2 regions of the Pseudomonas alkylphenolica genome follow, and region 2 is predicted to be linked to the other one. Evidence: predicted binding sites of a transcription regulator. Region 2 holds the regulator's gene; the other holds the start of a gene.

Evidence for each region. The regulator FliA, encoded in region 2, starts transcription of late flagellar genes. The targets are predictions, from matches to a motif close to CTAAAGTTTNNNNNNNNNNNGCCGNTAA.
Region 1: a site for FliA is predicted at 3,058-3,085, ahead of PSAKL28_RS18055 (methyl-accepting chemotaxis protein). Genes of this name have one in related genera too.

The regions. Positions count from the first base shown of each region.
Region 1 covers NZ_CP009048.1:3,935,845-3,943,435, forward strand. Annotated here, with positions in the region: gene fabA (3-hydroxyacyl-[acyl-carrier-protein] dehydratase FabA) at 1-25, shown strand, start outside; gene fabB (beta-ketoacyl-ACP synthase I) at 37-1,257, shown strand; gene PSAKL28_RS18055 (methyl-accepting chemotaxis protein) at 1,375-3,000, opposite strand; gene PSAKL28_RS18060 (DUF3859 domain-containing protein) at 3,139-3,603, opposite strand; gene PSAKL28_RS18065 (amidohydrolase family protein) at 3,689-4,693, opposite strand; gene PSAKL28_RS18070 (pirin family protein) at 4,809-5,669, shown strand; gene PSAKL28_RS18075 (dienelactone hydrolase family protein) at 5,745-6,470, opposite strand; gene htpG (molecular chaperone HtpG) at 6,527-7,591, opposite strand, start outside.
Region 2 covers NZ_CP009048.1:4,096,158-4,103,748, forward strand. Annotated here, with positions in the region: gene PSAKL28_RS18740 (chemotaxis protein CheA) at 1-1,584, opposite strand, end outside; gene PSAKL28_RS18745 (protein phosphatase CheZ) at 1,597-2,385, opposite strand; gene PSAKL28_RS18750 (chemotaxis response regulator CheY) at 2,405-2,779, opposite strand; gene fliA (RNA polymerase sigma factor FliA) at 2,884-3,624, opposite strand; gene fleN (flagellar synthesis regulator FleN) at 3,621-4,454, opposite strand; gene flhF (flagellar biosynthesis GTPase FlhF) at 4,574-5,884, opposite strand; gene flhA (flagellar biosynthesis protein FlhA) at 5,896-7,591, opposite strand, start outside.

The sequences.
Region 1 (7,591 bases), 160 kb from region 2:
ATTCACCTCCACTGACAACTTCTAAGGGTTATCCGCATGCGCCGCGTCGTTATCACTGGTCTGGGCATCGTTTCGTGCCTGGGCAATGACAAAGAGACCGTCTCCGCCAACCTGCGTGCAAGCCGCCCTGGCATCCGATTCAACCCGGAATATGCCGAAATGGGTCTGCGTAGCCAGGTTTCCGGCTCCATTGACCTCAACCTCGAAGAACTGATCGACCGCAAGATCTTCCGTTTCGTTGGTCACGCTGCCGCCTACGCCTATCTGGCCATGGCCGACGCGATCAAGGATTCGGGCCTGACCGAAGAGCAAGTGTCGAACCCGCGTACCGGCCTGATCGCAGGTTCCGGCGGCGCCTCGACCCTGAACCAGATGGAAGCGCTGGACATCCTGCGCGAAAAAGGCGTCAAGCGCGTTGGCCCGTACCGCGTCACCCGGACCATGAGCAGCACCGTTTCGGCGTGCCTGGCCACCCCGTTCAAGATCAAGGGCCTGAACTACTCCATCGCCTCCGCTTGCGCCACCAGTGCACACTGCATCGGTACCGCGATGGAGCAGATCCAGATGGGCAAGCAGGACATCGTCTTCGCCGGTGGTGGTGAAGAAGAGCATTGGAGCCAGTCGTTCCTGTTCGACGCCATGGGCGCGCTGTCCAGCAAGCGCAACGACACCCCGGAAAAGGCCTCCCGTGCCTACGACGCCGACCGTGACGGTTTCGTCATCGCCGGTGGTGGCGGTATGGTTGTAGTCGAGGAACTGGAGCACGCTCTGGCCCGCGGCGCGAAAATCTACGCCGAGATCGTCGGCTACGGCGCGACCTCCGATGGCTACGACATGGTTGCCCCAAGCGGCGAAGGTGCCATCCGCTGCATGCAGCAGGCGCTGTCCACCGTCGACACCCCGATCGACTACCTGAACACCCACGGCACCTCGACGCCGGTTGGCGACGTTGCCGAAATGAAGGGTGTACGCGAAGTGTTCGGCGACAAGGCACCAGCCATCAGCTCGACCAAGAGCCTGTCCGGTCACTCCCTGGGCGCCGCCGGCGTTCATGAAGCGATCTACTGCATGCTGATGATGGAAGGCAACTTCATTGCCGGTTCCGCCAACATCGACGAGCTGGATCCAGAAGTGGCTGACCTGCCGGTTCTGCGCGAAACCCGCGAAAATGCCAAGATCGACACCGTGATGAGCAACAGCTTCGGTTTCGGCGGCACCAACGCCACCCTGGTGCTCAAGCGCTGGGAAGGCAAGTAAGGGCTAGCCCCTTATGCTGAAACGCCCCGACTCGTCGGGGCGTTTTTGTTTATGTATCGCGGGGCAAGCCCGCTCCCACTGGCGTACTCTGTGGGAGCGGGCTTGCCCCGCGATAACTCACACCGAAAAACGCCCTACCAAGCCATTCAAATCAATCGCCAACTGCGACAACGCCTGACTCGCCGCATTGGTCTGATTGGCCCCCGCCGAGGTCTGCAACGCCAGATCGCGGATATTGGTCAGGTTGCGATCCACCTCGCGCGCCACTTGTGCCTGCTGCTCGGATGCGCTGGCGATCACCAGATTGCGCTCGTTGATCAGGCTGATCGCCGCGGCAATCTCTTCCAGCGCCGCCCCCGCGGCATGTGCGCCTTCCAGGGTACTTTGGGCACGCTCGTTGCTCTGCTGCATGCCCTCCACCGCGCGCTCAGTGCCTTGCTGGATACCATGAATCATCTGCTCGATTTCCCGGGTCGACTGTTGCGTGCGATGCGCCAAGGCCCGCACCTCATCCGCCACCACGGCAAAACCACGCCCGGCATCCCCGGCCCGGGCCGCTTCGATCGCGGCATTGAGGGCCAGCAGGTTGGTCTGCTCGGCAATGGCACCGATTACATCCAGCACTTTGGTTATTCCGTGCACCTGTTGCGCCAGTTGGCCAACCTCCTCGGCATTGGAGGTCACGCCTGCCGCCAGCGACTCGATCGAAACCACGGTCAGACGCACCTGCTCCCGACCCTGGCGGGCAATGCGGTCTGATTCGCGCGATGCTTCGGAGGTGGCCACCGCATTGCTCGCCACCTCCTCCACCGCCGTGGTCATCTGATTGACCGCCGTAGCCGCCTGCTCGATCTCCTGGCTCTGCTGCATCAAGCCGCGCGTGGCATCTTCGGTCACGGCGCTGAGCTCCTCGGAGGCCGAGGCCAACTGACTGGAGGAATCGGAAATTCTCCCGATGGTCTCGCGCAAGCTTTGCTGCATCTGCTTGAGCGCCGCCAACAGCCGCGCCGGTTCGTCCGCCCCGTGCACGGCAATCTGCGGGGTCAGGTCGCCGGTTGCCACTATCTCGGCCACCTGCAGTGACTGGGCCAAAGGGCGAACGATACTGCGGGTCAGGGTCAGCGCCAGGATAACGGTCATCAGCAACGCGCCGAGCAAAAGCGCGATCACCCAGACCCGAGCGTTGTTGTACACGGCTGCGGCCAGGTCGGTAGCCTTGTTGGCGTGGAGGTTATTGAGCGCAATCAGTTCGTTGAGCGTGGCAGTGAGCTGGTCGGCCAGCTGGTTCATTTCGCCGTTGACCACGGCGGTCGCGGCATCGACCTGGCCCTGCAGCGACAACTGGGTCACCTGAGCCTGCAACCCCATGTACTGCTGCTCGATCTTCAAATAGCGATCGAACAGCGATTGCTCTTCCGGCAGGACAATCAGCGCCTGATACTGCTGTTGCGCCTTGCTCAGGCCGGCCTTGATGTCCTCGATGCGCGCCTTGTTCTGCTGCAGCGACTGCGGGTCGCGATTGATCAGCAAGCGCAGGGTCAGGGCGCGAATGCGCAGAGTGTCCTGGGTCATCTGCCCCACTGCGACGACACTGGGCAACCAGTTGCTGTCGACCTGCTCGGACTGCTGGCGCATGCTGGTCATCTGCATTAGGGCGAAAACCCCCAAGGCAAGCACCAGCAAGGCCACCAAACCGAAGCCCAGGCCCGCCCTGGGCGCGATATTCATGCTTCTCAAGTTCATCTTCCGGCTCCCTCCAAAAGCGCTGCACAAGGATGCAGCTGTCCCTTGCTCTAGACGATATCGGGCCGTGGAAGATTTGCCTTAGACGAAAACATGATATCAAAATGCCTGCTCATCGCGACGGCAGGCGCACTCTGCTCAGCGCACGGTAAAACGCTGCTCGGCGAGCAGACGGTCACCCTGAAAGACCATGAAATGCCATTGCCCCGGCACTACTTCGTGGTTTTCAGTGAACTCGTAAGCCATGACATCCTGGGCCGCCCCAGGCACCAGCTTCTGCACCACTTCGAATTTGTCGTGGCGTTTGCCATCCGGCGTGCGCACCCCAGGGGTGAAGTACAACAGGGTCAGCGGCGTGTCGTCCGCCACTTTGCCTTCCAGACGGTAACGCATGCCAAACTTGCTGCCCAGGCGCGCCGGAATCTGGTCGGTGGACTGGATAGTCTGGTTGCTCTGGGTCAGCACCCGCTCACCGGGCTGAAAATTCTGGTGACGGGTTTCAAACAGGCCATATTCAATCGGGCCTTCGACCCGGACCTCTGCACCGGCCAGGCCACTGACCAGCAAAAGCCCGCACACCGCACTGAAACGACTGAAAAACATGATGCACTCCATCAGGATTGATGGCGGCAGGCTATGACGCTGGCATGACAGACTGATGACAACTGCACATCCGACAGCGGCGTCCCTAGCGTTGTTTCGGCAATACCGCGAGAAAATTGTCCCGCGCAACCTTCTGCGCCACATCCGCTGGCAAGGCATCGAGGAAAGGGTCGAAGCCGTGCAACTGCTCACCCAGGCTGTCGAACCGTCCGACCACGTCAGAGCCGAGCATGAAGCGCTCCGGGAAGCGTTTGACCAGCGCCAGCCACTCAGCCCTGGGTTTGCCCTGCTCGTCCAGCAGATAAGGCTGCAGGACGCTCCAGGACAGATCGATGTACACGTTGGGATAGGACTCGAGCAGACGCGACAGGGTCGGCAGGAGGAAATCCAGCCGGGTCTGGTGACGGTGGATTTCCATGCTGCTGCCGGCATGCGCCCAGATGAAGCGGGTGTGCGGATGATTGCGCAACGGCTCTTCGATTTCGGCCAGGTACAGTGGATTGCGCTCACGCTTGGAGGTGATGTTGGAATGGATCAACACCGGCAGGTCCTGCTCGGCCGCCAGATGATAGATACGGGTCATGGCTTCGTTGTTGGCCCGTGGCGTATCGCCGCTGGTCAGCGCCGTCAGATCGTCATGCCGGGTAAAGACTTCACCAATGCCCTGCCAGAGCCCGGGGTACAGGTCGAGCATCCGCTCGATATGCGCCACTGCATTCTTGTCCACCGGGTTGAAGCCGGTCAGGAACGGATGAAAGCGCTGACGCTGCCTGGGTTCGAGTTTTTCCAATGCAGCGGCGACGTAGATATCGGTGGCGCTGTACCAATAGGCATCGGCATCGTCACCGGCGTAATAGCGCGGGCGTTTGGGTTCATCCTCGTGCCATTTTTTCGCCACCGCCACACCGGAGATCATCGACTGATCGATACGCGCCTGGTCCATGGCCTCGAGCAATGCATCCATGCCTTCGCTTTCCTGAAAGAAGTCTACGTAGTGCAGGTGTGCATCGCTGTAGCGGTACTCCCGCGCCTGCACGCTTTGCAGGGTCAACCCCAGCAACACGATCCAGCCCAGACTTCTGGCAAACATTGTGTATTCCTTGTTGGCGATTCAGACAGGGTAGACCGGTCAAGCCGCAGTGCAGTTCAGACGCTGCCTGTAACAGGTTATGCTCAAGCTCATCATCCCCGGCCTGGAGCCCACCGTGAGCCATCCCCTGGTCATCCGCCCTCGCGCCGAATCCGTCGAAGGCCAACCGATCCTGCGCCCCCTGCCGTCGGCACAATGTCGCAGTGTCGGACCGTTCGTGTTCTTCGATCACATGCTCGAAACCGATTACACCGCCGGCAATGGCGTGAACATTCGCCAACATCCACATATCGGCCTTTCTACCCTCACCTACCTGTTCGAAGGCGAGATCCTGCACAAGGACAGCCTTGGCTCGGATCAACGGGTCAAGGCCGGGGACGTCAGCTGGATGACCGCGGGTAGCGCCATTGCCCATGTCGAGCGCACGCCGGCAGACCTGCTGGAAAAGGGTTCACGCCTGCATGGCCTGCAAGTCTGGCTGGCGTCTCCCAAAGACAAGGAACAGGGGCCCGGACATTACAGCCACCACCCGGCTGCAACCCTGCCGGTCAGCGATAGTCTGGGCGTGAACATCCGTATGATTGCCGGTAGCGGCTTCTGCCTGATGTCTCCGGTGCCGGTGCTGTCGCCGACCCTCTATGCCCTGGTGCAGATGCAGGCTGCGACTACCCTGACCATCCCCAATGAGCATGCCGAGCGCGCACTGTATGTAATGGACGGTGAAGTGAGCCTCAACGACGAAACCGTCGAGCCCCACAGCCTGGTGGTATTACCCGAAGGCGAGGAAATGAGTTTGTATGCTGACAGTGAGAGCCGCCTGGTGCTGTTCGGCGGCGCAGCCCTGGACGGGCCACGGCGGATGAACTGGAACTTCGTGGCCAGTGATCCGGCGCTGATCGAGCAGGCCCGGGCGCGCTGGGCGGCTGGTGATTGGCCGACGGTGCCGGGGGAAAGCGAGCGGATCGAGTTGCCTTGAAATTGATCGCGGGGCAAGCCCGCTCCCACAGAGTTTTCGCTATCCCGGTGGGAGCGGGCTTGTCCCGCGAAGCTGTCAGACTTTGAACACATCATCCAGCAAGTTATACATCGCCCGGAACGCGCGCTTGGAGGTTTTGGCGTCGTACTTCATCTTGCCCGGCATGTTCGCTGCGGTATCAGTGAACGAGTGCACCGCGCCACCGTAGCTGATCAATTGCCAATCGACCTTGGCCGCGTCCATCTCGGCCTCGAAGGCCGGCAATTGCTCCTTGGGCACAAACGGGTCAGCCGCACCGTGCAATACCAGCATCGATGCCTTGACCTTGCCCTCCTGCGCCGGCAACGGGGTGTCGAGCGTGCCATGGAAAGACACTGCCGCCAGCAGGCGTGCATCTTCACGGGCCAACTCCAACGCACAGCATCCGCCAAAGCAGAAGCCGAAGGTGCCCAGCTTGGCTGGCTCCAGCACCGCCTTCGATTGCCCCAGCAACTGATCCAGCGCCGCTTTCATGCGTTTACGCAGCTCAACCCGGTCATTCTTCAGCGGCATCATCGCCGCACCGGCTTCATCCATGTTCGACGGTCGCAGGGTCTGCCCGTAGATATCGGCGAGCAGCACCACATACCCCTGGGCGGCAACCTCGCGGGCAATCCGCTCGGCGCCTTCGCCGACCCCCATCCAGTTTGGCGCCATCAGCAAACCAGGCTGCTCCTTGGCACCCTGGGTATAGAACAAACGACTCTCATAGGCTTTGCCGGCAACATGATAGACCAGCGATTCGACGGTAACCTTGCTCATGCACTCCTCCTTGCACCATGAAAAAAGCCCGCCGAAGCGGGCTTTCCTGAGTCTACTTAAGCCGACAATTCGACCAGCAGCTTGTTCAGGCGACGAACGTACGCCGCCGGGTCCTTCAAGCTGTCACCTGCCGCCAGTGCGGCCTGATCGAAGAGGATGTGCGAGAAGTCTGCGAAACGGTCTTCGCTCTGCTCGTTGTCCAGCTTCTCGATCAGCGGGTGACCCGGGTTGAATTCGAAGATCGGCTTGGAGTCCGGCACCTTCTGCCCGCTGGCTTCGAGGATCTGGCGCATCTGCAGGCCGAGGTCCTGTTCACCAATGGCCAGGATCGCTGGCGAGTCGGTCAGGCGGTGCGATACCCGCACTTCGCTGACGTTTTCGCCCAAGGCGGCTTTCAGACGCTCAACCAGGCCTTCCTTCTCCTTGGCGACTTCTTCCTGGGCTTTCTTGTCCTCTTCGGAGTCCAGCTTGCCCAGGTCCAGATCGCCACGGGCGACGTCGACGAAGTTCTTGCCGTCGAATTCGCTCAGGTAGCTCATCAGCCACTCGTCGATACGATCGGTCAGCAGCAGCACTTCGATGCCTTTCTTGCGGAAGACTTCCAGGTGCGGGCTGTTCTTGACCTGCGCGTAGGATTCGCCGGTGAGGAAGTAGATCTTGTCCTGACCTTCCTTGGCACGGGCCAGGTAGTCGGCCAGGGACACGCTCTGCTCGCCGCTGTCGTCGCTGGTGGAGGCAAAACGCAGCAGGCCGGCAATCTTCTCTTTGTTGGCGAAGTCTTCGGCCGGACCTTCCTTCATCACCTGACCGAAGTTTTTCCAGAAGCCCTTGTACTGCTCAGGCTCGTTCTTGGCCAGCTTCTCGAGCATGTCCAGCACGCGCTTGGTCAGCGCCGATTTCATCGAGTCGATGATCGGGTCTTTCTGCAGGATTTCCCGCGAAACGTTCAGCGACAGGTCGTTGGAATCGACCACACCCTTGATGAAGCGCAGGTACAGCGGCAGGAACGACTCGGCCTGGTCCATGACGAACACGCGCTGAACATAGAGCTTCAGGCCGCGTGGTGCTTCACGCTGGTACAGGTCAAACGGTGCACGCGCAGGCACGTACAGCAGCGAGTT
Region 2 (7,591 bases):
CTTGTCCATCACCCCGCGCTTGACCGCAATCGCGCGCAGGACGTTGGCGTCCATGCCCTTGCCGTCATCGGAGATCGACAGCAGGATGTGATCGCCTTCCTGCTCGGCCGACAGCACCACTTTGCCGCCGCGGGATTTACCCGCCGCTTCGCGCTCTTCCGGGGTTTCGATGCCATGGTCGACGGCGTTGCGCACCAAGTGCACCAACGGGTCGGCCAAGGCTTCGACGAGGTTCTTGTCGAGATCGGTTTCTTCACCGACCAGCTCCAGGTTGATCTCTTTCTTCAACTGCCGGGCCAGGTCGCGAACCAGGCGCGGGAAACGCCCGAAGACCTTCTTGATCGGCTGCATGCGGGTTTTCATCACCGCGGTCTGCAGGTCGGCGGTCACCACGTCGAGGTTCGACACCGCCTTGGACATGGCTTCATCGCCGCTGTTCAGGCCCAGGCGTACCAGGCGGTTACGCACCAGCACCAGTTCGCCGACCATGTTCATGATCTCGTCCAGGCGCGCGGTATCGACCCGCACGGTGGTTTCCGTTTCGCTGGCGGCCTTGTCGCCCGCTGGCGCGGCTTGGCGCGCCGGGGCTGGCGCTGCGGCTTTGGCCGGTGCGGCGGCAGCGGGGGCGGCGGCAGGCTTGGCAACAGCTGGAGCTGGCGCTGCAGCAGGCTTGGCGGCAACCGCAGCAGCTGGCGCAGCGGCCGTTGCAACGCTGTCCGCGGCGAACTTGCCCTTGCCGTGCAGCTCATCGAGCAAGGCTTCGAATTCATGCTCGGAAATATGATCGCCCGACGCCGCAGCGGCCGGCTCTGGAGCGGGCGCTACTGCACCCGGCAAGGCATCGGCGGCGAAGCTGCCTTTGCCATGCAGCTGGTCAAGCAACGCCTCGAACTCATCATCGGTGATTTCGTCGCTGGTGCTCTGGGTGGATTGCGCCACCGGCGCAGGTGCGCTGACACTGTCAGGAGCAAACTGGCCCTTGCCGTGCAACTGGTCGAGCAGCGACTCGAACTCGGCATCGGTGATTTCATCGCTGGCCGCAGCCGGTGCCTGCACCTGGGCTTCGGCCTCAGCCTTGACCGCATTGAGCGAGTCAAGCAGCTGTTCGAATTCGGTATCGGTAATGTCCGCTTCGGCGGGCGCTTCTGGCGCCTGTTCCAGCACCGGCTCAGGTGCGGCGACCGGCTCGTCAGCGGCGGGTTCAGCCAGGCGCGACAAGGCTGCCAGCAGCTCAGGCGTGGCCGGCGTGATATCGCTGCGCTCGCGCACCTGACCGAACATGCTGTTGACCGTGTCCAGGGCTTCCAGGACCACGTCCATCAGTTCGGCATCGACACGTCGCTCACCCTTGCGCAGGATGTCGAAGACGTTTTCGGCGATGTGGCAGCACTCCACCAGCTCGTTGAGCTGGAGGAAGCCGGCGCCCCCTTTTACAGTGTGAAAACCGCGAAAGATCGCATTGAGCAGATCGGCATCATCCGGACGGCTTTCCAGCTCGACCAGTTGCTCGGACAGTTGCTCAAGAATCTCGCCGGCTTCTACCAGAAAATCCTGAAGGATTTCTTCATCGGCGCCGAAGCTCATTAAACGTGCTCCCTAAAAACCCAGACTGGACAGCAGATCGTCGACATCGTCCTGACCGGACACAACGTCTTCACGTTTATCGGCATGAATCTGTGGACCTTCACCCCGAGTCGGATGTTTTTCTTGATCTTTTTCAGCGCGCAGCTGCTGGTGGTCATGTTCGATACCGGCAAAGCGGTCGACTTGACTGGCCATCAGCACGAGCTTGAGCAGATTGCTTTCTACTTCGGTGACCAGTGCCGTGACACGTTTGATCACCTGACCGGTCAGGTCCTGATAGTCCTGAGCCAGGAGAATGTCGTTGAGGTGGCCGGCGACCTTGCGGCTGCCTTCCTCACTACGCTCCAGGAAGCGGTCGACGCGGTGCATCAGCTCGCGAAACTCCGGCGCAGCCACTTCGCGGCGCAAGAAGCGCTGCCAGTCGGCGCGCAGATCGCGGGCTTCGTCACTCAGCTCGTGGAGGACCGGAGTGCTCTCCTCGACCAGATCCATGGTCCGGTTCGCCGCGCCCTCGGTCAGCTTGACCACATAGGACAGGCGCTCGGTCGCATCGGTGATCTGCGAGACTTCCTCGGCCTGCGGCATTTGCGGATCGATCTGGAAACTGACGATCGCACTGTGCAGCTCACGCGTAAGCTTGCCGACTTCCTGGTACAGGCCACGGTCACGGGTCTGGTTCAGCTGATGGATCAGTTGCACCGCGTCGCCGAATTTGCCCCGCTCGAGACTGTCGACCAGTTCGTGGGCATGCTTCTTCAGTGTCGACTCGAAGCCGTCCAACGATGAATGTGTTTGCTCCATAGCGCCCCCGTGGCGTGTCTTAGCTGTTGACGCGCTCGAAGATCTTCTCGATCTTTTCTTTCAGCACCTGGGCAGTGAACGGCTTGACCACATAGCCGTTGACGCCGGCCTGGGCCGCTTCGATGATCTGCTCGCGCTTGGCTTCAGCAGTCACCATCAGCACCGGCAGGTGCTTGAGGCGCTCGTCGGCACGCACTTTGCGCAGCAGGTCGATACCGGACATGCCCGGCATGTTCCAGTCGGTCACGAGAAAATCGAAATGACCGCTTTCGAGCATCGGCAGCGCCGTGTTGCCGTCATCGGCTTCCTGGGTATTGGTGAAGCCCAGGTCACGCAGCAGGTTCTTGATGATCCGCCGCATCGTCGAAAAGTCGTCGACGATGAGGATTTTCATGTCTTTGTTCAATTAGACCTCCAAGCAGTCTTTAACGCGCTCAGCGCTGAACGCGCATTCAATCAATTCGGGCACTACATTTCGCGACTGCATTGAACCTGCGTTCAACGCGCCCGCCATTCCCCCAGGCGACCACGCAAACGCGCCGCGCACTGGCTGTGCAACTGGCTGACGCGCGACTCGCTGACACCCAGGACCTCACCGATTTCCTTGAGGTTCAGCTCTTCGTCGTAGTACAGCGCCAGGACCAGACGCTCGCGTTCAGGCAGGTTGGCAATGGCATCTGCCAGGGCTGCCTGAAAACGCTCGTCTTCCAGATCGCGCGAAGGCTCGAGCTGGGCACTGGCGCCGTCCTCGTGCAGGCCTTCATGTTCGCCGTCCTGTAACAGGTCGTCGAAACTGAACAGGCGGCTGCCCAGGGTGTCATTCAAAATCCCGTAGTAATCATCGAGACTCAATTGAAGTTCGGCAGCAACCTCGTGATCTTTAGCGTCACGGCCGGTTTTTGCTTCAATTGCACGAATCGCGTCACTGACCATGCGGGTATTACGGTGGACCGAGCGCGGTGCCCAGTCCCCTTTACGTACTTCGTCAAGCATTGCCCCACGGATACGGATACCGGCGTAGGTCTCGAAACTGGCACCCTTGCTCGCGTCATACTTGTTGCTGACTTCGAGCAGGCCGATCATGCCGGCCTGGATCAGATCCTCGACCTGGACACTGGCCGGCAAACGCGCCAGCAAGTGATAGGCAATACGCTTGACCAACGGCGCGTAGCGCTCGATCAACTCGTACTGACCATCGCGAGACGCGTTGCTGTACATCCGGTATCCGCTTGCGTTCATAGCACAGGTCCCGCACTCGTCGGCTGCACCAGGCGCTCGACAAAAAACTCCAGGTGACCACGCGGGTTGGCAGGCAGCGGCCAGGTGTCGACCTTCTGGGCAATGGCCTTGAATGCCAGCGCGCACTTGGAACGCGGAAAGGCTTCATAGACCGCTCGCTGCTTTTGCACTGCCTTGCGCACACATTCGTCGTAAGGCACCGCGCCGACGTATTGTAGGGCGACGTCGAGGAAGCGATCAGTGACCTTGGTCAACTTGGCGAACAGGTTGCGCCCTTCCTGCGGGCTTTGCGCCATGTTGGCCAGGACCCGGAAGCGGTTCATGCCGTAATCGCGGTTGAGCAGCTTGATCAGCGCGTAGGCATCGGTGATCGAGGTCGGCTCGTCGCACACCACCAGCAGCACTTCCTGGGCTGCGCGGACAAAACTGACTACCGAGTCACCAATACCAGCAGCGGTATCGATCACCAGCACATCGAGGTTGTCGCCGATCTCGCTGAAGGCCTGAATCAGACCTGCATGCTGGGCAGGCGCCAGGTGCACCATGCTCTGCGTGCCGGAAGCGGCGGGCACAATGCGCACGCCACCCGGCCCCTGCAGCAGCACGTCGCGCAGCTCGCAGCGGCCCTCGATCACGTCGGCCAGGGTGCGCTTGGGCGTCAGGCCGAGCAATACGTCGACATTGGCCAGGCCCAGGTCGGCATCCAGCAGCATGACCCGACGGCCAAGCTCTGCCAGCGCCAATGACAGGTTCACCGACACATTGGTCTTGCCGACGCCACCTTTGCCGCCAGTCACGGCGATCACCTGTACGGGATGCATGCTACCCATGTTTGTTCATTACCTTGTCTTGCTTAGACCGAGGCCACATGACCGGCTGCGCTTTCAACACCTGAAAAATGCCTGGCAGTCCATCAATGCAGATACTTTGCAACGTCTTCACAATCACCTCAGCCAACACGCTTGCCGGGGCTGTGGTAGAGATCAGCGAACATATCGGCCATTGCCTCTTCGCTGGGCTCGTCCTGCATCTGCACACTCACCGCGCGGCTGACCAGCTGGTGCCGACGCGGTAGGTGCAGATCGTCAGGAATGCGCGGCCCATCAGTAAGATAGGCCACTGGCAATTCGTGACTGATGGCCAGGCTCAGGACTTCGCCGAGGCAGGCCGTTTCATCAAGCTTGGTCAGGATGCACCCTGCCAGCCCGCAGCGCTTGTAGCTGTGATAGGCGGCAGTGAGCACCTGCTTCTGGCTGGTCGTCGCCAGCACCAGATAATTTTTAGACGCAATACCACGTCCTGCCAGGGTTTCCAGCTGCATGCGCAGGGCCGGATCACTGGCTTGCAGGCCAGCGGTATCGATCAGCACCACGCGCTTGCGCAACAACGGCTCCAGCGCCTGGGCCAGAGACTGGCCGGGATCGACGTGGGTCACCGAGACATTGAGGATGCGCCCCAGGGTCTTGAGCTGCTCCTGGGCGCCGATGCGAAAACTGTCCATGCTCACCAGCGCCAGATTCTGCGCGCCATACTTGAGCACATAACGCGCTGCCAGCTTGGCCAGGGTGGTGGTCTTGCCCATGCCCGCCGGCCCGACCATGGCGATCACCCCGCCCTCTTCGATCGGCTCGACTTCCGGCACATCGATACGCCGCGCCAGATGGGCGAGCAGCATGCGCCAGGCATGACGAGGCTCTTCGATGCCGGCGATCTGCGCCAGCAGCTCATGCGCCAGCGGGCCGGACAGACCGATACGCTGCAGACGGCGCCAGAGGTTGGCCTGCTGCGGCTGGTTACCCTGCAGCTGACTCCAGGCCAGCGAACCGAGCTGCACTTCGAGCAACTCGCGCAGGCCGCTGAGCTCGGAGCGCATGGCATCGAACAAGCGCGGGTCAACCGGCGCGGCAGCTGCAGCAACCGGTGCGGCCGGCGTTTCCACAGGCGTCTCGACTAGCGGCTCGGAGGCGGTCAGCGGCAAGCCTGCAAACAGCTGGCGGTTGCCGTCTTCGCTTTCGCTGCGGCTACTGAGCTCGGCCTGGGCGGTGACAATGCGCGACTGGGTCTTGCGCAGTTCATCTTCGAGCTCGACATTCGGAACCCGTGGCGCCAGGGCGGACAGCTTGTAGTCCAGCGCAGCCGTCAGCTCGACACCGCCAGCAATCCGTCGGTTGCCGATGATGGCGGCATCAGCCCCCAGCTCATCTCGAACCAGCTTCATGGCCTGACGCATATCGGCGGCGAAAAAACGCTTAACTTGCATAACCCACTACCTCAGCCGTTGGGGCCTACTGTGGCAACGATGGTAACTTGCTTGTTGTCAGGTATTTCCTGATACGCCAAAACATGCAAATTCGGTACAGCCAGGCGGCCGAAGCGCGACAGCATCGCCCGTACCGGTCCTGCGACCAGCAGGATCGCCGGTTGCCCTTGCATCTCTTGACGCTGGGCAGCCTCGATCAACGAACGCTGAAGCTTTTCGGCCATGCTCGGTTCAAGAAGAACACCGTCTTCCTGACCTTGCCCGGCCCTTTGCAGACTATTGAGCAAAATCTGTTCCAACCTTGGCTCAAGGGTGATCACAGGCAGCTCGGACTCAACGCCGACAATGCTTTGCACGATAGCGCGACACAATCCGACGCGCACCACCGCCACCAGCGCGGCGGTATCTTGACTCTTGACCGCATTGTTGGCGATCGCCTCGGCAATGCTGCGGATATCACGCACCGGCACCTGCTCGGCGAGCAACGCCTGCAGGACCTTGAGCAGCCCCGACAACGAAATGACACCCGGCACCAACTCTTCGGCAAGCTTGGGCGAGGCCTTGGCCAACACCTGCAGCAGTTGTTGGACTTCCTCGTGGCCAATCAGTTCGTGGCAGTGCTTGTGCAGAATCTGGTTCAGGTGGGTCGCAACCACGGTACTGGCATCCACCACGGTGTAACCCAGCGATTGCGCCTGACTGCGCTGATTGACATCGATCCACACCGCTTCCAGCCCGAACGCCGGGTCGCGGGCGGCAATACCGTTGAGGGTGCCAAAGACCTGTCCGGGGTTGATGGCCAGCTCGCGATCGGGATAGATCTCGGCCTCGGCCAGGATCACCCCCATCAGGGTCAGGCGATAGGCGCTGGGCGCCAGGTCGAGGTTGTCGCGGATATGCACCGTGGGCATGAGAAAACCCAGGTCCTGGGAGAGCTTCTTGCGCACTCCCTTGATCCGCGCCAGCAGTTGTCCACCCTGATTGCGGTCGACCAGGGGAATCAGCCGATAGCCGACCTCCAGGCCGATCATGTCGATCGGCGTGACATCGTCCCAGCCCAGCTCCTTGGTTTCCATAGCGCGCTGCGGCGAGGGCAACAGGTCCTGCTGGCGCTGAACTTCCTCCTGGGCTTTGACCTTGGCCAGGTTCTGCTTGCGCCACAGCCAATAGGCACCGCCAGCGGCCACCAGGCCCAGGCTCAGGAAGGCGAAGTGCGGCATGCCCGGCACCAGGCCCATGACGATCATGATCCCCGCCGATACCCCCAGCGCCTTGGGCGAAGTGAACATCTGCCGGTTGATCTGGTTACCCATGTCTTCGGAACCGGAGGCACGGGTCACCATGATGGCTGCAGCGGTGGACAACAGCAGTGATGGCAATTGCGCCACCAAACCGTCACCGATGGTCAGCAAGGCATAGACTCTACCGGCATCGCCGAAGGTCATGCCGTGCTGGAACATACCGACCAGCATGCCGCCGATCAGGTTGATGAAGAGGATCAGCAGACCGGCGATGGCGTCACCGCGAACGAACTTGCTGGCACCGTCCATCGAACCGTAGAACTCGGCCTCCTGAGCCACTTCAGAGCGTCGCGCCTTGGCCTGGGCCTGATCGATCAGACCGGCGTTGAGGTCGGCGTCGATGGCCATCTGCTTGCCCGGCATTGCATCGAGGGTGAAACGTGCGCTCACCTCGGAAATACGCCCG